2 regions of the Cellvibrio chitinivorans genome follow, and region 2 is predicted to be linked to the other one. Evidence: predicted binding sites of a transcription regulator. Region 2 holds the regulator's gene; the other holds the start of a gene.
What was found. Region 2 encodes FliA, which starts transcription of late flagellar genes. Its sites were predicted from a motif close to TAAAGTTATNNNNNNNNCGGCCGATANCC; they were not measured.
Positions count from the first base shown of each region.

Region 1: a site for FliA is predicted at 10,119-10,147, ahead of fliD (flagellar filament capping protein FliD). Genes of this name have one in related genera too.

Region 1 covers NZ_JAYKKN010000002.1:355,816-367,050, forward strand. Annotated here, with positions in the region: gene flgL (flagellar hook-associated protein FlgL) at 124-1,707, shown strand; gene SPL68_RS08285 (flagellar protein FliT) at 1,954-2,280, shown strand; gene SPL68_RS08290 (flagellin N-terminal helical domain-containing protein) at 2,487-4,232, shown strand; gene SPL68_RS08295 (flagellar protein FlaG) at 4,294-4,686, shown strand; gene SPL68_RS08300 (flagellin N-terminal helical domain-containing protein) at 5,127-6,902, shown strand; gene SPL68_RS08305 (CHASE domain-containing protein) at 7,241-9,904, shown strand; gene fliD (flagellar filament capping protein FliD) at 10,198-11,235, shown strand, end outside.
Region 2 covers NZ_JAYKKN010000002.1:566,212-577,446, forward strand. Annotated here, with positions in the region: gene motD (flagellar motor protein MotD) at 1-155, opposite strand, end outside; gene SPL68_RS09150 (flagellar motor protein) at 201-947, opposite strand; gene SPL68_RS09155 (protein-glutamate methylesterase/protein-glutamine glutaminase) at 947-2,077, opposite strand; gene SPL68_RS09160 (chemotaxis protein CheA) at 2,168-4,522, opposite strand; gene SPL68_RS09165 (protein phosphatase CheZ) at 4,568-5,371, opposite strand; gene cheY (chemotaxis response regulator CheY) at 5,406-5,789, opposite strand; gene SPL68_RS09175 (RNA polymerase sigma factor FliA) at 5,977-6,720, opposite strand; gene SPL68_RS09180 (MinD/ParA family protein) at 6,816-7,640, opposite strand; gene flhF (flagellar biosynthesis protein FlhF) at 7,792-9,387, opposite strand; gene flhA (flagellar biosynthesis protein FlhA) at 9,410-11,235, opposite strand, start outside.

The DNA.
Region 1 (11,235 bases), 210 kb from region 2:
AATTGGATCAATTCCTGCATTATTAGCTTATAGGTAATTAAAGTGGCAGTTGTTTGCCGCTTTGCCGGACATACATTTCCGGCTTTTTTATCCGGAATACTAATCCGGAAATAGGAGCTAATCATGCGCGTATCTACATCGCAAATTTACAATATCGCCACGCTCGGTATGCGTCAGGCGCAGGCGGAAGTTGTAAAAACCGAAGAGCAAATCGCGACAGGTAAGCGAGTGTTATCACCAGCGGATGACCCTGTAGCGGCGGCCAATATTTTATTGCTTAATCAAAATATCGCGCGCACTGAACAATACAAAAAGAATGTCGATATCGCCGATAACAGCCTGAGCCTCGAAGAAACGAATTTGCAATCCATTGTTGAGTTGATGCAGCGGATGCGCGAACTGGGCGTAAAAGCGGGTAACACGGCGGTATTAACTGCGGCAGACTATCAATCGCTCGCAGCAGAAGTGGATACGCGTATCAGCGAGCTAATCAATTTGCAAAATACTCGCAACTCATCTGGGCAATATATTTTTGCTGGCTACAAAGGCGATACCCAACCCTTCGTCAGTAATGGCGGCGGCAATTACACTTATATGGGCGATGAGGGCCAATTAAACTTGCAAGCCTCTGGTTCAGTCAGTGTGGCAGTGAGTGATTCAGGCAAAAAATTATTTGTGGATATTCCCAGTAGCCACAACACTTTTATTACTTCTGCCAGCAGTGCGAATCGTGCTGCGCCTGCGGCGGTGATTAGTGTAGGGCAGGTGACTGATCAGGAAGTGTTTGATGCATTTTATCCCGAAGATATGGTTATCACTTTTAACGCACCTTCTGCGGTAGCTGATCCTTCTGCAATACCTCCGCAGCCTGCAGCAGCAAACTACACCATTACTGAGCGTACAACGGGAAAAGTATTAGTAGCTAACGCGCTTTACACCAAAGGCGAAGAAATTGAAATTAATGGTGTGAGTTTAAATATTACCGGCAACCCATCGCCGCCTACATCGGCGACTTTACCGTTTAATTTTGCAACGCCTGTTTCTATACCTGCCGGCACTTCATTTAAAGTCACAGTAAACGGCAGAACGGAAACCTTTACGTTTAATGCTGCCGTTAATAACCAAACTGATTTTGTTACAGCGCTTTCAGCTGCACCTAATACCGGAAAGCTGGGCAATCTCGGTTTAACGGCATCTACCTCGGGTTTCGCATCGGCAAGCGGTGCGAATATTAGTGTGCATAGCGGCACAACAGCGCTGGATTCTGCGATTGGTTTGGCAGTCTCTACCGGCGTGACTTCAACCAATGGTGTAGCGGGGGATTCATTTTTTGTTGAGTCCACCAATAAACAAGGTTTGTTAACGACTTTGTCGCGTTTTAGCGATGCAATGAAAAATGTAAAAGACACCACTGAAAGCAAAGCGGAATTGGCGGAGATGGTGGCTAAAACCATTGTCAATCTGACGAATGCAGAAACCACAATCGTATCCGTTCAGGGTGAGATAGGTGCGCGTCAAAATACTTTGGAAAGCGCGCGGGATTTGAATCTGGATGTCATTCTCTATTCGCAACAGACCCTTTCAAGCCTTGAGGATGTAGATGTAGCCGAGGCAACCATTCGCCTGTCTATGCAGAGCTTGGTTTTGCAGGCATCTCAACAGGGGTTTGCCAAGGTAAGTCAACTGACGCTCTTTTCCTACTTATAACAAGCTTGCTGTTTTGTAATGCCAATCAGCTAAGCGAATCAAATCCTTCCCAGCCTCCCTTTGCTAAAGGGAGGAGCTAGCGCCCCTCTTTGAAAAAGAGGGGTTGGGGGAGATTAAGGCACGTCGTTTTGGCATCTTATTCTGTATTACGGACTAACTTTTGCTACTCTTTAGGTGCGGCCGGGCTTAATGCGACTTGGTTCGCATTTGAAACAACATCTGCTCCACCATCAAAAAGAGTGCTTTATGGACGTAAACCCCTTGCTTGACCCTCTTTCCCGCGCTTTGCAGCAATCCAGAGCCTTATTGTCCCTCGCTCAGGCGGATGACTGGGACTCGTTTGAAATACTCGTCCAACAGCGCCAACAAGGGCTTCTATCCCTTAATGACCTTGAATACCTTCAATCTTTAGCGCAGGCCGATTTGGAAGCCAGTGCCGCGGAAGTCATTCAGGAGATTCAGGCGATTAATAAAGCTTTGTCCGAATTGGCGATTAATAATCGCGACAAAGTGGCGACGGAACTTCGTCAGTCAAACAAAGCCTCAAAAGCGCTTGATGCCTATGGTCAGTAATTTGACGAACGAGCGCTTTTATATAACCAACCGCAATAGATTTTTGCAAAACCTGCCTTAAAAATTTTACTAAAGCCATAAAAAATTTCTAAAGCAACTCCCGGATGTGTCGATAACCTTGTTAGAAGCGCTGATGAGCAAGTGCACACAGTCTTCATCAACAGACAGCAGTGATACTGCAACGACATTAATCCAGGAGATTAATCATGGCTTTAGTAATTAACACCAACGTGGCATCCCTCAATTCACAGCGTCAGTTGATGAGCTCAGGAAATGCACTTGACCGCGCTACCGAACGTTTGTCTTCCGGTAACCGCATTAACTCAGCAAAAGACGACGCTGCTGGTTTGGCAATTGCCAACCGCATGACCTCACAAGTTCGCGGCCTTGACCAAGCAATCCGTAACGCTAACGACGGCGTGTCTATGATCCAAACCGCTGAAGGTGCGCTGCAAGAATCTACTAACATTCTGCAACGCATGCGTGAACTGTCGGTTCAATCTGCAAACGGTATCTACTCAGATTCCGACCGTAAAACTTTGCAGGCAGAAGTAAAACAACTGCAATCAGAATTAACCCGTATTGCTGAAACGACTACCTTCAACGGCCAAAACCTGTTGGATGGTTCAATGGGTACCAAACAACTACAAGTGGGCGCTCAGCAAAACCAAACGATTGATATTTCTATTGGTTCATTTAATGCCAATTCCTTGGGTGGGTCGTCAGGCGATCTTGTCGGTAGCTCTACTACTTTTGCTGCAGTAACTACAGCTGTAACTGGCTTAGTTGCTGGTGCATTAACAGTTAATGACAAGGCAAGCAGTTCGGTCCTCACCGCAACGAATGTTAACAACATGCTGGAGACTTTAAATGCAGACTTCAACAGTGTTGGAGTTTCAGTCGGTACTATTTCTGAGTTTACTGCAGCTAACGTTGGTTCGGGGGTTCTCGTAGCCGGTACAGACTCACTGCAAATAAATGTTGTTGACGGTAATAACAATACTCAAACATTGAATATCACTGGCACCAACAATATGAAAGAGGTTGTTGCCAAAATTAATGAAAGTGCAGGTGGAATTGTCCAAGCGTCATTAAATGATGCAGGAAAGCTTGTGCTAACCGCTCAAAACTCTACCAGTATTACCATTGGGGCAGGCTTAGGTAACGGTGCTACTAATGCGGGTACTGCTGCTACTGCCACTACAGGTTTTTCGTTAGTATTTAATGAAACAGCCGGAAATACTGTAGGTATTAAAGTCGAAGTGGCTACTGCTGTAACATCAAGTGGTCTAAACACAATTAATGATGACGGCTCAATAAAAGGCGGGGCTGTTACAACTGCGAACGCAAACGTTGGTCTTAATAAGGGCGACCTTATTATCAACGGTGTTGAAGTTGGTCCTGTTTCTGGTGGTGCGGCCGCTGACGCCGCAGGCGCTACGACAAAAGCTGAAAATCTAATTGAGGCTATTAATGAAAAGTCATCAGAAACTGGTGTTATTGCTTATGGTTCCAGTACTGGTATCAATTTGAAGTCTGTTGATGGTTCAGAAATATCCATTAAATATGGTGACAATGCAACAGCTACAATGGGAACTGAGATTGGCTTCCTAGAGCGCAACGCCACCGAAGGTGCTGGTTCTGTAGCATCTATCGATATCTCTACCGAAGCAGGCGCACAAAAAGCTATCGGTATTATCGACAAGGCTTTGGAGCAAGTGAACGATACCCGTTCAGAGCTTGGTGCTGCTAACAACCGTTTGGACTTCACTGTATCTAACTTATCTAACATCTCTGAAAAAACCTCAGCTGCTCGTTCACGTATTATGGATGCTGACTTCGCTGCGGAAACTGCTGCACTGAGCCGTTCACAAGTGTTGCAACAAGCGGCTTCAGCGATGCTGGCGCAATCCAACGCTCGACCACAACAAGTGCTGTCACTGTTGAGATAAGGTGATAACAGGTCAGGGTTAGCCGCAAGGCTAGCCCTGAATCGCTTCTAGTGAGGGCTACATGATGAATGAGATCACTAAAGTAACTGCGAACCCGGTACAGATTAAATCTGTATCGGCTTCGTCGTTGGTGGGTGGCGCTCAAGGTCAAAAAACCGGCAATGATTTGCCGCCAATTGCCGAAGCGGCAAAGCCTGTAGCTGTTGATGCCGTCAATTCTCAAGCGGTTCAAGAGAAAGTACAGGCCGCTGTTGCACAAATGAATGACTATATTCAGTCCACCCAGCGCGATTTAAATTTCAGTTACGATGCAGAATCCGGTGAGACCATCGTCAAGGTGTTGGATCGCAATACGCAAGAAGTTATTCGTCAGATTCCGAACGAAATATTTTTGCGTTTGGCTCAGCAGTTGGCGATAGATGATCAAATCAGCCTAATAAATGCACAGGCATGATTTTGTTGTAATTGCCTGTTTTTAATGGCTTTTTTGTCATTTTGTGAGTGTTAAAAAAGAGCAGCTTGGGGCTGCTCTTTTTTTTGCGCGCTGTTTTTGTGTTAATACTTTGCGGTGAAATTAATTTAAAAATTATAAAAATAGTTGCGTATTTTCTGAGCTAATTCTCTCCATTTTTTAATCTCGTTCTGCCGTTTTATTCAGCGCTTTTTTACTGCTGCAAATCTCCGTTTTTTCGGCCGCAAATTTTTTTGGCACGGTCCGTGCAAAAACCCGTTTAGGCGACCCGTATAGAAATCCCGTTGGTTTTATTTCTTACAAGTCTTGCCACGAAGTTCTCACAGACCATGCGATTTTGATTGTCGATGTTTCTGAGCTTCAACTGTCGGCTTGTCACAGATAAATCGCTGTGAACAGGAACAATCATTAGGAGATTTGTTATGCCTTTAATCATTAACACCAATGTCGCTTCCTTGAATTCACAGCGCCAATTGTTGAACTCTGGAAATGCGCTTGATAGAGCTACCGAGCGTTTGTCTTCTGGCCAACGTATTAACTCGGCAAAAGACGACGCCGCAGGCCTCGCCATTTCAAACCGTATGACTTCCCAAATTCGCGGCTTGGATCAAGCGATCCGCAACGCGAACGACGGTGTATCACTCGTACAAACCGCAGAAGGTGCTTTGCAAGAAGTTACCAACATGCTGCAACGCATTCGCGAACTTTCTATTCAATCTGCGAACGGCATTTATAACGATGCCGACCGCAAAACATTGGATGCGGAAGTACAGCAACTGAAAAAAGAGATGGATCGCATCTCTGAAACCACCTCCTTCAACGGCCAAAAACTGCTCGACGGCACCATGAAGGGAACCTTCCTGCAAGTGGGTTCGCAAGCGAATGAAGTGATGGATGTAACCATCGGTTCTTTCTCGACCACCAGCATGGGCGGTTCTTCGGGGGATATTGTTGGGGCAGAGACGACGTCTGCTACCTTGTCCGCTCCTCCAACCATAGATGAATATATCGATGCGTTGAGCAATCTTGATACAGATGGTGACCTGATCGTAAACGGTGTTGAGCTGAGTGCTGTTCCAGCGGCGGCTACAACAACTGTCAACGACATTATGAAAATCTGGAACGCTGACCTGGAAGGTAAGGGTGCTAGCGTGACCACGCTGGTTCAATACACTGCTGCTGGTGCTGGGTCGGGTGTGTTGCGTTCACCGTCCGAGACTTTGACAATTTCATATACTGACGGTGATGGTTTACAGCAAACCTATACTCTGACTGGCACTAACGACATGAAAGAGTTAGTTGCCAAAATTAATGCTGAAACCGCTGTGGAAGCAACCTTAACCGATAGCGGCAAGTTGGTGCTGACCGCGCCAGGCGGAACTGCAATTCGAGTAACAGATTCTTCTACCGCTGGTGGGGCATCCGGTGCTGGCGTAACCACAGCTGTTGATACCAATTTTTCACTTGTATTTAACGATGAAAGTGCTGAAGAGCGTGGTGTGACTATTCAAGCAGGTACCGCATCTGCTGCTGAGTTAGCTGCGATAGGTATTGATGTACAAGATGCTGATGGAAACTTGCTTGGCACCGCGGTTGGTACATCCTCAAATGTATTGCAAGAAGGTGATTTAATTATTAACGGTATCCAGATTGGTAAAATCACCGGTACCGGTACGGCGGCCACTACTTTGGCTGAAACTGTTCGTGTAATAAATCTATCTTCCAATGAAACCGGTGTGGTTGCGTTTGCGGGAGGAACTGGGCAAATCGCTTTACGCTCTGCTAACGGTGAAGAGATTTCTATTAAGTACGGTGATACTGCTACCGTTGCTGATGTTTTGGCCATTACCGGCTTTCAAGAACGCAACGCCACCGAAGGTGTTGGCAGCGTAGCCAGTATTAAGATCGACACCTACGAAGGTGCGCAACGTGCAATCAGCATCGTTGATAAAGCACTGGAGCAGGTAAACGCCACACGTGCAGACTTGGGTGCGGTGAACAACCGTTTGGATTTCACCATGTCCAACCTTGCTAACGTTTCAGAAAAAACTTCAGCTTCTCGCTCGCGCATTACCGATGCCGACTTTGCTGCTGAAACCGCTGCATTAAGCCGCGCGCAAGTGTTGCAACAAGCAGCGCAAGCGATGCTCGCACAGTCAAATGCGCGCCCAGAGCAAGTGTTGCAATTGTTGAGATAAGGTAAATAAATCTCCCCCAGCCCCTCTTTAAAAAGAGGGGAGCTAAAAGCGTCTCTTTAATAAAGAGTGGAGTTCAACGCTCCTTCGAATTAAGAAGAGGAATTTAAGGCTCTTCTTAAATTAAGTCGAAGGGGAGTCCAAAGCTCCTCTTGAAACGAAGGGGAGTTCAAAGCTCCTCCCTTTGAAAAAGGGAGGCGGGGGAGGGATTAAAAACCGCAGCTCTGTCTGCGGTTTTTTTATTTTTTTCGGTGCTATCGGTTTCTCTCGGCTAGTCTATAAATACATCTAATTAAGTGATTTGAGTGTGCTTTACGCATATCAAACATCGAGAGCGCTGCATGGTTACTGGTTTGCCCGATAAATTTTCTCATCCACCAGCAACGGTTATTGCACTGCGAATAGTTTTATTGGCTCTCGCCTATCTAGTGGCTGGGCGATTGTCGCTATTGCTGGCGATTCCACCGGGGTTTGTCTCGGGTTTATTTCTTCCTATGGGTGTCGCCTTGGGTGCGTTATTGATATGGGGTTTACCCATGTCGATTGGCGTTTTTCTTGGCTCGACACTGCTCAACATTTCTATCAACCCAGCTCCGACGATTACATTTCAATCAATTCTTGTAGCAATGGAAATCGCCTGCGCCAGTACCTTGGCGGGTGTTGTTGGCGCCTTGTTAATCCGCCGCTTTGTTGGCTTCCCGAATAGCCTGACGGATGAGCGACAAATTTTTGCGTTTTTCATTCTGGGCGGGCCAGTTGCGACCAGTTTAAGCGCGACTATTGGTGTGATAGTGCTTTATGCCAATGGAATTATCCCGCTCAAACAAATGCTGTACAGCTGGTGGACCTGGTGGATTGGCGATGCCATAGGTGTGCTGATTGCAACACCGCTTATGTGTGTAATTTTTGCCAGGCCGCGCCATTTATGGCGAGGCCGCCGCCTTACGGTTGGTGTGCCATTGATTGTGAGTAGCCTGATTGTGGTTGTTGTGTTTGTTATGTCTAGCAACAATGAACAGCGAAAGTTAAACCGGCAGTTTGAAGAGCAGGCCGGTTTGGTGGCGGGGGCGATTGATAATAATTTGTCGTCGGTGGATTACACTTTATCGACTCTGCGTGGGTTATTTGTCGCTTCGGAAGAGGTAACACGTGCCGAGTTCTCGCATTATGTGAATGAGGTGATCATCAAAAAGCAGGGTATTGCGGGATTGTCGTGGAATCAGCGGGTTTTTCATGCGGATCGCGCGGCTTATGAAGCCAAAATCCGTGCAGAAAGTTCGGGAAGTTTTTCGATCAAAGAAAAAAATGCAGCGGGCGATTTTATTGTTGCGCCAGAGCGCGCCGAGTATCTTTCCATTACCTATGTAGAACCCTGGCAGAAGAATGCAACCATTCTCGGGTTTAATGTTTTTTCTGATGCCACGCGGGAAGAAGCTGCCGCCCGTGCGCGCGATACAGGCCATTTTGCTATGACGCGCCCATTGCATCTGCTGCAGGAAGAAAAGCTGACGCCGGGTGTGGTGATGTTTTGCCCCGTCTATAAAAACCGCTACATGACCAACAGTGTGCTGGAGCGGCGTGACCTCTTGGTAGGTTTTGCTGCGGCAATTGTGCGCACTGACGAGTTGGTCGAGGTGGTGCGTAGTACCTATTCATCGGGTGATTACCAGCTGCGTATTGTTGATATCACCGAAGGTAAGCCGATTATTTTCTATCGTGGTGAAGAGCAGCCAATCCCAGCCTATGCACGCGAACTGATTTTTACCAAAGAGATTCTGGTGGGTGGCCGACAGCTATTGATCAGTATTGGTCCGACTGAAAAATTCCTTACGGAACATGTGAGTTTGCAATCCTGGTTTGTATTGGCCGGTGGTTTGTTGTTTTGTAGCTTGTTGGGTGGGTTTTTATTGCTGATTAGCGGGCGCACGCAGCACATCAGCAATTTGGTTGAACAGCGCACCAAAGAGCTGGCCGCGATTTTGGAAAATGCGGTGGAATCGATTTTGGTGGCGGATGAGCAGGGGGCGATTCAACAGGCTAATCCAGCGGCGGCCAGTTTATTCAAGTATCCGCTTGAGCAGCTGTTTAGCTTGAATATCGCTGATTTGGTACCCGCGTTACGCCACAGTCTGAATGAGTATTCTGAACATTTGGCGACTGCCAATGTGCGCGAAATGCTGGGGCGTTGCAGCGATGGCAATGATTTGGAAATCGAGATGAGTGTAAGCCCGGTCGATATTCAAGAGCGAAAGCTCTTCACATTTATTATTCATGATGCCTCTGCGAAGCGGAGAGTCGAGCGATTAAAAGGTGAGTTTATCTCCACTGTAAGCCATGAGTTACGCACACCTCTGACGTCGATTAAGGGCGCACTCAGCATCGTTCTTAGTGGAAGCCTGGGTGAAATGGCCGATAAGATCCGCGATTTGCTGGTGATTGCCAATACCAATGTGGATCGGTTGGCGCGCTTGGTGAACGATATTCTCGATGTGGACAAACTGGAGTTCGGCAAAGTGCAGCTCAATCTGCGCCAGAGTGTGGTTTATCCGCTAGTGCAACAATCGATTGAGCAGAATCATGGATACGCTGATCGCTACGGCGTAAAACTGCAACTTGAGGTGCCAACTGAGGCGACGATGCAGGCGGTGGCAAATATCGACCCCGACCGCTTTTTGCAGGTTATGGCGAACCTAATCTCCAACGCCATCAAATTTTCCTATCTGGATGGTGTCGTAAGAATAGAAATGCGGTGCGATGAGCACTCCTTGACTATCACGGTTATCGACGAAGGGCAGGGTATCGCCGAGAATTTCCGCGCGCGTATTTTCCAGCGTTTCGCGCAAGTGGATTCGTCGGATACCCGCCGCCGTGATGGCACCGGCTTGGGGTTGAGTATCACCAAAGTGATTATTGAGCGGATGGGCGGCAGCATTGACTACAGCTCAATACTGGGCAAAGGCAGCCGCTTCTTTTTTACTTTGCCGATAGTGCAGTTGGCTAAATAAAAGAGGGTTTTTAATCTCCCCCAGCCCCTCTTTTTCAAAGAGGGGAGTTAGTTCCTCTCTATTAGCAGAACAGGGGGAGCAAAGGGGAGTTCGTTCCTCCCTTTGGCAAAGGGAGGTTAGGAGGGATTTAAATTGATTGGCTTACCCAATTGGCGCGCTTTGTGCTCTACCTAGGTTAAACGGCGTCAATCTCAAAAAAAGCGGCAAAACCGGCTAAAGTTTACCCATTGTTTGCCGCTAACCCTATGAGGTTGAAAACCGGCAAGCGGCAAATTGGGTGTTTGGAGGTATCTATGGCAGTAACCAGCGCTACTAATACGAATGGGTCGATTGGCTCAAGCATTATCAGTTCCTTGGGAACTGGCTCTGGTATTGACAGCAATAAGTTGGCCGATCAGCTCACTGAAGCCAGCACCATGGTGCAATCTCAACGCCTCGACGCTAAAAAAACCTTATTAGAAACCCAAATCTCTGATTACGGCTTACTGCGTAGCTCCTTGGCAAAGCTTGAAACAGCGGCTGCTGCTTTAGGTAGTGCTGATACCTTTAATGCCAAATCATTATCTGTTCCTGATACCAAGTTAATAGGCATCACCAAGCTGGACTCCAAAGCCGCAGCGGGTACTTATCAACTCAAAATTGAACAAATCGCCCAAGCTCAGTCGCTAAGCTCCTCTGTTGAATATGACTCTATGAGTAGCCCAATTGGCAAAGGCACCTTAACTATCCGTTTGGGTGATTGGGATGGGGGCACATTCAATGTTGATTCAAGCAAGACTGGCGGTGAAATCATTATCGATGACACCAACAACTCACTAAGCGGTTTGCGTGATGCGATCAATGCGGCTGATTTGGGTGTTACTGCCAGCATCGTTAGCGATGGCGGTAAGTTCAAATTACTGATGACATCCAGCACTGGCGCCAAAAACGAGATCGAAATTAGCGTAACCGAAGATGCCGGTAGCCCCGGCTTATCGAATTTCGCTTTCAATGGAAGCTCTGGTGGTATGGAGCAACTGCAAGAAGGTTTGGATGCCAAGGTGCGTATTAATGGTTTGTTGGTTAGCCGTGAATCAAACCATATCACCGATATTGTTGAAGGTATGGAGTTCGACCTTTTTGGCGCATCCACCACTGAAACAGTGAGCGTGACCATATCAGAAGACAAATCCACCGCCGAGCAAACTATTCGTGATTTCGTTACTGCTTACAACACCTTTCTCGACGAAGTAAAACTACTAACTGATTTTAATAAAGAACTCGATGACTACGGCAGCTTGAACAAAGATCCGCTGGCGAAAAACTTGATGCAGGGGATTCGCAACGTTCTT
Region 2 (11,235 bases):
AAAGTATCGGATAACACACGATACTTACTGTCGCTGACTTGTGATATTGAATACATCACCACAAAAAAGGCAAACAGGAGAGTAATAAAGTCGGCATATGAAACCAACCAGCGCTCCTGATTAACATGAACCTCTTGGCGTCTGCGACGTACCATAAAAATACTGCTAGGAAAATTGAGAGATTAATAAACGATTTGGATTTACTGCGGATGTAAATATCCATTCAGTCGCACTTCAATCGAGCGAGGATTTTCGCCGTCAGCGATTGCAATAATTCCCTCAATAATTAATTCGCGATATTGTGAATTTTCATTCACACACATGCGCAATTTATTGGAGACGGGAATAAACACCAGGTTTGCCAAAGCAACACCATAAATTGTCGCCACAAAAGCAATCGCGATTCCAGGGCCAAGCGTGGCAGGATCAGCCAGATTATTCATTACGTGAATAAGCCCAATCACTGCACCGATGATGCCGATAGTGGGAGCATAACCGCCCATGGACTCGTAAAACTTTATCGCATCAATATCGCGCTGCTCATCGACGATCATGTCAGTTTCGAGAATGCGACGAATAACTTCCGGCTCATTGCCATCCACCAAAAGCTGCAACCCTTTTTTAGCAAACTTATCTTTTTCTCGTTCAGAAACAGCTTCCAACCCCAGCAGACCATCTTTACGCGCAGCTGCTGCCCAGCGCACTATATTGGCAACACCTTGCTTGAACGGCACATACGGCGGTTTAAATACCCAGCGAATAATTCTTAAAGCGCGGCGCAAACTATTTTTGGATGTCTGTAACATAGCTGCGCCCAAGGTACCGCCAATCACAATAAATGCAGCTGGGCCATTTACCAATGTACCCAAACCACCACCTTCTAAAAAATTTCCGCCGATAATGGCTGCAAACGCAATGATGACGCCAAATATGCTTAGCAAATCCATTACATAACCTCTCGCACTAAGCGTGGCCCAATTTCTTTCAGGCTTAAGACTTTATCAGTCAATCCCGCTCGTGCAACTGCCATCGGCATACCATAAATCACGCAACTTGCTTCATCTTGTGACCAGAGAGCAGAACCCGCTTCTTTTAATAAGCGCGCACCATTGCAACCATCGGACCCCATTCCGGTTAATACAACCCCCAACACTTTGTCGGCGTAAATATTGGCTGCTGAACCAAAGGTAATATCAAGCGAAGGTTTGTAATTCACGCGCTCATCATCCGGCAACACTCGCACAGAACCACCATTACGGCGATCAAGCATTAACTGTTTTCCACCCGGTGCCAGCAATGCCAAACCCGCTTGTAGCTGGTCACCGTCTACTGCTTCGCGCACGCGAATATTGCACTGTTTATTTAAACGCTCGGCAAATGCCTTAGTGAAATTTTCCGGCATGTGCTGCACTAGCACTATAGGTAAGGGGAAATTGGCAGGCAGTGTGGTCAACACTTCAGCTAGTGCAACTGGCCCGCCTGTTGAGGCGCCTATCACCAGTAACTTGGGTTGTTTTTTGAGGCGATAATTATCAACACCGGAGGATTTTGCCGAATCCTCTGCTGGCGCATTTACCATTGGCCGCACAGGCGTTCGTGTAACAGGAACCGGGGCGCGTAACTGCGGGGTTGATGAAACAGAGGTTGGTCTTGGCTCAATAATGGGCGCCGCACGTGCAGTAACGCCCGCTAAAGTAATCAGGCGCTCATGCAGTTTTTTCTTGAGTGCATCTGAGCTGCGCGATACTTCAGCGAAATCTTTGGGAATAAAATCCAGCGCACCTGCGGCCAAAGCATCGAGTGTTACTTTAGCGCCTTCATAGGTAAGCGAAGAAAACATCAGAATCGGCACTTTGCGATTGGCCATTATCAGCTTGATCGCAGTAACGCCATCCATCACCGGCATTTCAAAATCCATGGTGATGATGTCCGGCTTTAGTTGTTCTGCTTTTTCTACTGCTTCGCGACCATTACTGGCTATGCCGATGACTTTTAAATCCGGGTGCTCATTAATAATATCTTTCAAGCGATGCTGAAAGAAATTTGAATCATCAACTACTAATACCCGAACAGGCATCTAACTCACTCCGCAGTTGCAACTGCTGTGAAAAATTAACGTTTGAGTTGGCCGCGCTAATAAATCGGGTCGCCAAAACCAAAACAACGATTAGCTATGACCCCAACTGGTCGATCCTTTTGCATAGCGACGCAGCAAGCTGGGAATATCCAGAATTAACGCGATGGTGCCATCACCTGTAATCGTGGCGCCAGCCATACCAGGGGTGCCCTGTAGCATTTTACCGAGCGGCTTGATGACAACTTCTTCTTGCCCGATCAACTGGTCAACCACAAAGCCAACGCGGCGGGTTCCAACAGTAACGATAACAACGTGTGCATTGTCAGGACGTTCGCCGTAGGCGTTTTTAACCAGCCAATCTTTCATATAAAACAGAGGGATTGCCTGATCGCGAATCGCAACACAATCCTGCCCGTCAACAATATGGCTCTTGGTTAAATCCATGTGGAAAATTTCATTCACACTCACCAATGGGAAGGCAAATGTTTGCTGCCCGAGCATAAACATAAGCGTTGGCATAATAGCTAGGGTGAGCGGCACTTTAATAATAAAACGCGTGCCCTTACCCAATTCCGATTTGATTTCTACGGTGCCGTTTAATTGGGTGATTTTAGTTTTCACCACATCCATGCCTACACCGCGGCCAGACACATCGGAAATTTCTTTTTTCGTTGAAAAACCAGGCGCAAAAATTAAATTGTATGCTTCGGTATCGGATAATCGATTGGCGGTATCTTCATCGAACAGACCTTTCTCAACTGCAATATTACGCAGCTTTACCGGATCCATACCGGCGCCATCGTCGCTAATTGACAGAAGGATATGATCACCCTCTTGTTCAGCAGACAGCACAACCTGGCCTACACGCGATTTGCCATTAGCCTCGCGGATCTCAGGAAATTCGATGCCGTGATCGACCGAGTTGCGCACCAAATGCACTAAAGGATCGGCAAGTGCTTCAACCAGATTTTTATCCAAATCTGTTTCTTCACCCACCAATTCCAAATTAATTTCTTTGCGTAGATTACGCGCAAGGTCGCGAACAACACGCGGGAAACGACCAAAGACTTTTTTGATCGGCTGCATGCGGGTTTTCATTACCGATGTTTGCAAATCTGCGGTAACCACATCGAGATTGGCAACAGCTTTTACCAAAGCTTCATTGGTTGAAGCATTACCCAAACGCACTAAACGATTGCGCACCAATACCAGCTCACCAACCATATTCATAATGTCATCGAGGCGCTGGGTATCTACCCGCACAGTTGTTTCAACTTGCGGCGCTTCTTTGTCATTGTTCGAGGCAGCCGCTGGTGCTGCGGCAGCCTTAGGCGATTCGATTTTTTTCGCCGGTGTCGCTACTGCAGGTTTTGGTGCTGCGGGTTTTACGGCAGCGGTTTCTGATTTCGCTGCTTTAATCTCTGATGGCTTTACCTCAGGAGTTTTTATTTCTGCGGGTTTAATTGCAGGTGCTGATGTTGATGCTAGAGTCGCGCCCGGCCCTTTACCTTTGCCGTGCAACTGATCGAGCAACGCATCAAATTCATCATCGCTAATTAAGTCGCCACCTGCGCTCGCCGCGGTTGGTGCAGGTATTGATGAAGATGTTGCTGTAGGCGCAGATACAGCTGGAGCTGCACTTGGCCCAGGGCCTTTGCCCTTACCATGAAGCTGATCGAGCAATGCTTCAAATTCATCGTCAGTAATTTCGTCACGGCCAGAAGCAGAAGCTGAATTTGTAGTATGCGATGGAGCATTGCTAACTATAGGAGCTGCGGTGCCCGGCCCTTTGCCTTTACCGTGTAATTGATCCAGAAGCGCATCAAATTCATCATCGGTGATGTCATCATTCCCCGAAGATGTTATTGGAGTATCCGTAGCAATGGACTCATTGGCTGATGCGGGCTTACCGGCGATTGCATCCAACAATTGTTCGAATTCTTCGTCGGTAATATCTCCACTGGGAGTTTCTGCAACTGGCGCAGTTTCCGAAACAGCAGATACAGCAGGCACCTCGATTTCAATATTTTCTGGCTCATCCGCTTCATTCAAATCTGCACAGGAAACCAAGCGTTCCAAAGCGGCGATCAGCGATGGGTCAACCGGAGGTAATTCTTCGCGCTGGGAAACCAATTCAAACTGCTGGTTAACCATATCCAACGCTTCAAGCACAACGTCCATCAATTCCGATGTAACGGCACGTTTGCCATTGCGCAAAATATCAAATAAGTTTTCAGTCAAATGGCAGCATTCGACCATGGGTGTTAGTGCCAAAAAACCTGCACCGCCTTTAACGGTATGAAAGCCGCGAAAGATCGCATTCAACAGGTCTTTGTCTTCAGGACGTTGCTCCAAATCAACCAATTGCTGGCTCAGGCGCTCAAGGATTTCTCCCGCCTCTACCAGAAAATCCTGGAGAATATCCTCGTCATCACCAAAACTCATTCAACTTTACCTCGCGTGTCACGCAGATATTAAAAATTATCGTAATTAAAAGCCCAGACTCGACAATAAATCGTCAACATCATCCTGGCCTGATACCACATCTGCGCGCTCTTTATTAATTTGCGGGCCTTCCGCTTCGGTTTTACGTTTGAGCATAATTTCTTTGTCGTGCTCAAGCATGTCACTATCTACATCGAGGCCGGCAATTTCTTCAACCTGACCGGCAATACGCACCAAACTGACCAAATCTTTTTCAACATCATTAATCAACCCGATCACGCGCTTTAATACTTGACCAGTTAAATCCTGAAAGCCTTGTTCTAAAACAATATCTTGCAAGTTTTTGCTTAATTGTTCGGTGCCGGTAACCATTTGCCCTAAAAAACCATCCATACGTTCATAGAGTTGGCGAAATTCATCCGGCGTCATTTCACGGCGTTTCAAGCGCGCCCACTCGGTGCGCAAACTGCTGGCTTCTTGCCCGAGATTCATCGCAATAGGAGCAGCTTCATCAACCACATCCATGGTTTTTTCAGCGGCTTTTTGCGTTAACTCAATAACGTAATTCAAACGATTGGAGGCATCGTGAATATCCGAATTGGCAATTTTCGGCGGTTCTTTAGTGAGATCGGCATCGACATTGAAGTTGACAATTGCATTGTGCAAACCACGCGTTAAACGCCCGACAGATTGAAAAATATGACGGTCGCGCGCTTGAGTGATGGTATGAATTAGCACTGATGCTTCTTCGAACTGATCGCTTTGTAATTTTTCGGTGAGCAGCTTGGCGCACTCTTTCAGTTCGATCACAAATTCTTCATTGAAGGATGTTTGGAGTTCAGATGCCATGACAACGCCTTATTTATTATTTGATCGAAGACAATTAACCGACGCGATCAAAAATTTTCTCGATTTTTTCCTTCAGTGCTTGCGCAGTAAACGGTTTAACCACATAACCATTCACTCCCGCTTGCGCCGCCTCGATGATTTGGTCGCGCTTGGCTTCCGCTGTCACCATTAATACCGGCAAGGTGCGCAACTTTTCATCGGCGCGAACAGCCTTGAGCAAATCGATTCCGGTCATGCCTGGCATATTCCAGTCAGTTACCAAAAACTGGAAATCACCACTTTTCAGCATAGGTAATGCCGTGACGCCATCATCTGCTTCATGGGTATTGGAAAAGCCCAAATCCCGCAGCAAGTTTTTAATGATCCGTCGCATTGTTGAAAAGTCATCAACAATCAAGATCTTCATATTCTTATCCAACGCAACCTCCACCACCCTGACGGGATTTTCATTTACTCATAGTCTAGTAGGAGTTAAAGCTTCGGCCAGTGCTGGCACACAAATCTTCAACTTTTAATGCGAATCATAGCCCAAATACCTGTAAATACAGAGTTTTTGCTAGTTATCTATGAAATCACAGCCAATTCGCCTGATATTTGAACAAGCTTCAGCCCGCTTGCCAATCCGCCAGCTTGTGGCGTAAACGCGCCGCCGCCTGACTGTGAATCTGACTAACGCGGGATTCACTTACCCCAAGCACCAAACCGATCTCTTTCAGGTTGAGCTCTTGATCATAATAAAGCGCCAGCACCATGCGTTCGCGTTCGGGTAAAAGTGCGATGGCTTTTGCCAACGCCTGTTTTAAACCATCGCGCTGGATACCATCGAGCGGGCTGACAAATGCACTGCTGTGCTCAGAAGCATCGATGTTGCTGTCTTCTTCACCAAAGGTTTCTTCGTAACTAAATAAACGGCTGCCGTTGGAGTCTTGCAGCATTTCAAAATATTCTTCGAGTTCAACCCCCAGCTCAGCGGCGACTTCGCTATCGCTTGCATCGCGACCGGTGCGCGCTTCAACTGCCGCAACCGCTTGAGCTACTCTGCGCGCATTGCGATGCACCGAGCGAGGCACCCAGTCACCGCGGCGCATCTCATCGACAATCGCACCGCGAATACGAATTCCGGCATATGTTTCAAAACTCGCACCGCGCGAGGCGTCATATTTTTGGGAGGCTTCGATAAGGCCGATCATGCCGGCCTGAATCAGATCGTCTACCTGCACACTGGCAGGCATACGCATCATCATGTGATAAGCGATACGCTTAACTAAGGGAGCGTATTCTTCAATATTGATCTGGGCATCAAGTAAGGTTTTTTTATCGTACATGGCTAAACCATTGACTGCGGCCATTGAGCGCCCTCTTTTCAGTAATAATCTGGCAGCGTCCCAACAGCCTTGCGGTACAGCGTGTTTTATATATCCACTTCCCTACTACCATTTGCAGGTTAACGCGCATTCGCTGCCTGCAACAAACGCTCAACAAAAAATTCCAATCGCCCAGTAGGCGAATTGGGCAGCGGCCATTTATCAACTGTTTGCGCGAGTGCACGTATCGCAACAGCCGCTTTTGATGAAGGCGCAAACTCAAGTAGCGCCTTTTGTTTTTGTACAGCTTTGCGCACATTTTCATCAAATGGAATCTGCCCCACAAACTGCAAGGTCACATCCAAAAAGCGCTCACACACCGTATTAAGTTTGTTAAACATGTTGATGCCTTCTTGCGGTGTGCGAGTCATATTCGCCACAACCCGGAAGCGCTGCATGCCGTATTCTTTATTGAGTAATTTGATCAACGCGTAGGAATCGGTGATGGATGATGGCTCATCACACACGACGATCATCACTTCATTGGCGGCGCGCACAAAACTCACAACGGTATCGGAAATACCAGCGGCAGTATCAATGACTAATATGTCGACCTGATCGGACAAATCATTAAATGCATTAATTAATCCTGCATGCTCAGCTGAACTCAATTCGGCCATACGCTGCACGCCGGAAGACGCAGGCACAATTTTCATTCCGGCAGGACCAGTGACGAGAACATCGTTAAGGCTATGAGTACCCGCCAAAACATCGGCCAAAGTGTGAGTTGCGCGAACACCCAAGAGCACATCAACATTCGCCAAGCCCAAGTCAGCGTCCAGAAGTACAACGCGACGGCGCAACTCTGCTAGCGCAATACTGAGGTTGACGGAAATATTGCTCTTGCCTACCCCGCCCTTGCCGCCGGATACCGCGATCACCTGTACTGGTCGCACTTGACTCATCTACGCAAAACTCCAAACCTTGTCGTTGAGTTGTGCCGGGCTGTTGTGATGCTGATCACTTTAGCGGGCGACACACCAATGGTGATCTGATTATAGATAGGGATTAGCAATTCATCCGACTAATTTCAGTTTCACCAATAAAATCCTGTACTTATCTGCTTTTTTGCTGCTGCTCTGGCTGGGAAACAGCCACCGCTGGATTAGTTTTGAGCAGTGCAACGGCTTTCGATACCAGCTGATGCGCACGCGCGACATCCAGATTTTTGGGAATATCCTGACCATCAGTGGTGTAAGCAATTGGTAAACGGCTCTGCGCAGCTACACCCAAGGCTTCACCGATACTCGCGGTTTCGTCCAACTTAGTGAGAATGCAGCCCTGCAAACGCGCTGCGCCATAAGCGTGAACCGATGCCTTGAGCATTTGCGCTTGGCTGTTGCAGGACATCACCAGATAGGTTTTAACCATTTGCTGATCGGCCAGCGCCTTTAATTGCGCCTTCAAGTGTGGATCGCCGTGGCGGAAACCAGCGGTGTCGATCAATACCAATGAACAGTGGCGCAAACTGCGCAGCACAGTGTCCAGTGGATTGACTTCATCTACCACGCGCACCGGAACGCGCAGAATACGCGCCAGTGAGCGCAGTTGATCGTGCGCAGCGATTCGGTAGGTATCGGTGGTAATCAGCGCAACCTTGTCAGCGCCGTGTTGCAATACATAGCGCGCAGCCAGTTTGCCGATAGTCGTTGTCTTACCAACACCAGTCGGGCCGACAAAAGCAAAGACGCCGCCTTTCTCAACCACATCACCACCGGCAACCGGTAATTGATGAGCAAGATTTGCCAGCGCATCCGGCCAGGCCTCCGCCAAGGTTTTAGTCTTGGTGCATGAGGCAATCACTTTGCTAACGATTTCTTTCGGCAGATTCAAACGCTCCATGCGGCGCGCAACACTGGCCAACACAGGGGAATTCACGGGTGCAGATTGCTGCCCCAGCAGACGATCCAATTGTTGTTCAAGCAAGAAACGCATATCGGCTATTTCTGCTTGCAGGTCATTGAGCTGCGCGGTTTGATCGATTTCAGTTGCGGACTTGCCTTCAATAGCAGTGGGTTCTGACAAACGGTTTTCTGGCAAACGAGTTTCTTTCACACGCGCCTCGTTCAACAGTGCCTCTCTGAACGAGATTGATTCTTTGCTCAGCATGGGTTCTGCGGCGGGAACTTCATCAACCAAAGGATATTTTTCTGCTGCGCTCATGCCTTTCATTGGGCGTGCAACAGGTGCGCTAGCATTGCGTGGAATACCGGCATTTACCACGGTATTTTTGCCCACTAAAAATTCTTTGGCCGATTCCTCAGCTTTGCGTGCAGCGATCATACGCAAGCGAGCTTTTTCAATATCTTCAGCCAATTGCGCGCCGCTCTTGCCCGCATTGGGGTGGCTGGCACTCCAGTGATCAGCTGCCACACTCAATACCGGCTGGGTTTTGCGTGGTTGAGTGTTGTTTAAGGCGCGCGGGGAGATATCGCCATCACTAAGCAGAGGTTCACTCAAGGCAAAAGTCGATTCCGCAAACGGACGATTTTGCAGTTGTTTGAGTTCGTAATCCGACCCCATAGTCGTGAGCAATTCAACGCCTTCAGGAATGCGGTTACTGGAGAGAATAATGGCATCTGGCCCCAACTCCTGGCGGACCAATTCCAACGCACGGCGCATATCAGCAGCTACGAAACGTTTGACTTGCATATTCAACTCCTACCCCTTGGGGCTATTTTTTATCGGCGCCAACGCTGGCATCGATAGTGATCTGTTTGTTATCTGGAACTTCGGTATAAGCCAGTACGCGCATATCAGGAACACTGTGACGAACAAAGCGCGACAGCATTGGCCTGAGCGGCGCGGCCACCAGCAATACCAGTGGTTTGCCTGACATCTCCTGCTTTTGCGCTGCGTTAATCAGCGACTGCTGCAAGCGATCTGCCAAGCCAGGCTCAATAAACGCGCTGTCGTCAGCGCCAGCTTTTTGTGCCTGCTGTACGGTGTTTAGCAACAACTGTTCCAAACTGGGCTCAAGCGTGATAACAGGCAGGTTTCGCTCGTTTCCAATGATGTTTTGGACGATTTGTCGGCACAGTGCCACCCGTGCCAAAGCCGTTAAAGCGGCGGGATCTTGACTCTTTCCGGTTGTCCCCGCCAAGGCTTCGGCGATGGAGCGTATGTCGCGAATCGATACGCGCTCGCGCAACAAATTCTGCAAGACTTTTAACAACACATTGATGCTGATGGTATTGGGCACCAGCTCTTCAACCAATTTGGGCGAGGATTTGGCCAGCATGTCGAGCAGCTTTTGCACGTCTTCATGACCGAGCAATTCAAAGGTGTGTTGCTGCAGAATTTGGTTGAGATGAGTGGCAACCACAGTGCTTGGGTCAACCACCGTGTAACCAAGGGTTTGCGCCTGTTCGCGCTGATTAGGGCTAATCCAGATGGCATCCAGACCAAAGGCAGGGTCTTTGGTTTTTATCCCCTCAAGAGTGCCGAACACCTGCCCCGGGTTGATCGCCAACTCGCGATCGGGGTAAACATCAGCCTCAGCCATAGTCACACCCATTAAACTCAGGCGATAGCCGGTTGGGTTTAAATCCAGATTGTCGCGAATGTGAACCGAGGGAATTAAAAAGCCCATTTCCTGAGATAGCTTTTTGCGTACACCTTTGATTCGGCCGAGCAGCTCGCCGCCCTGATTTTTATCGACCATCGGAATCAGGCGATAGCCCACTTCCAGCCCGATTACATCCACTGGCTGCACATCATCCCATCCCAATTCAGGCGCTTCTGGTGTACCGGCAGGCAATGCAGGTGCTGAACGTTGTGGGGCGATATTGGCGCCGCCTGCGGCTGGCTGGGCATCGCCCGCTACGCGGGTTCCGGCGGGAATAAAGGAGTTGTCTTCAACCGGCGCAGGCTGTTGTTTGCGCCAGTGGAGATAGTAAGCAAGGCCGGCACAGATCAGCCCCAGTCCGAGGAACGCCATATGTGGCATACCCGGCACCAGCCCCATGATGATCAGCATGAGTGAGGCAACGGCTAGAGCTTTAGGCGAGCCAAACATCTGGCCGACCACCATCTTGCCCATGTCTTCAGAGCTGTTAACGCGAGTTACCAGAATCGCGGCTGCAACCGACAACAACAAACCGGGAATCTGCGCGACCAAACCATCACCAATGGTCAGGATGGTGTACTTTTCAAACGCATCGCTAAACGTTAAGTCATGCTGAACCATACCTATCGCAAAACCGCCAAAGATATTGATAAACATGATCATGATGCCCGCAACGGCATCGCCTTTCACAAACTTGCTCGCACCATCCATTGCACCGTAGAAGTCCGCTTCGGATGACACTTCTTGACGGCGTGTGCGCGCTTGATCCTGATCGATCAAACCTGCGTTCAAGTCCGCATCAATCGCCATTTGTTTACCGGGCATTGCATCCAAGGTAAAACGCGCGCTCACTTCCGAAATACGGCCAGCACCTTTGGTAACTACCACGAAGTTGATGATCATCAAAATAATGAACACCACAATCCCCACCG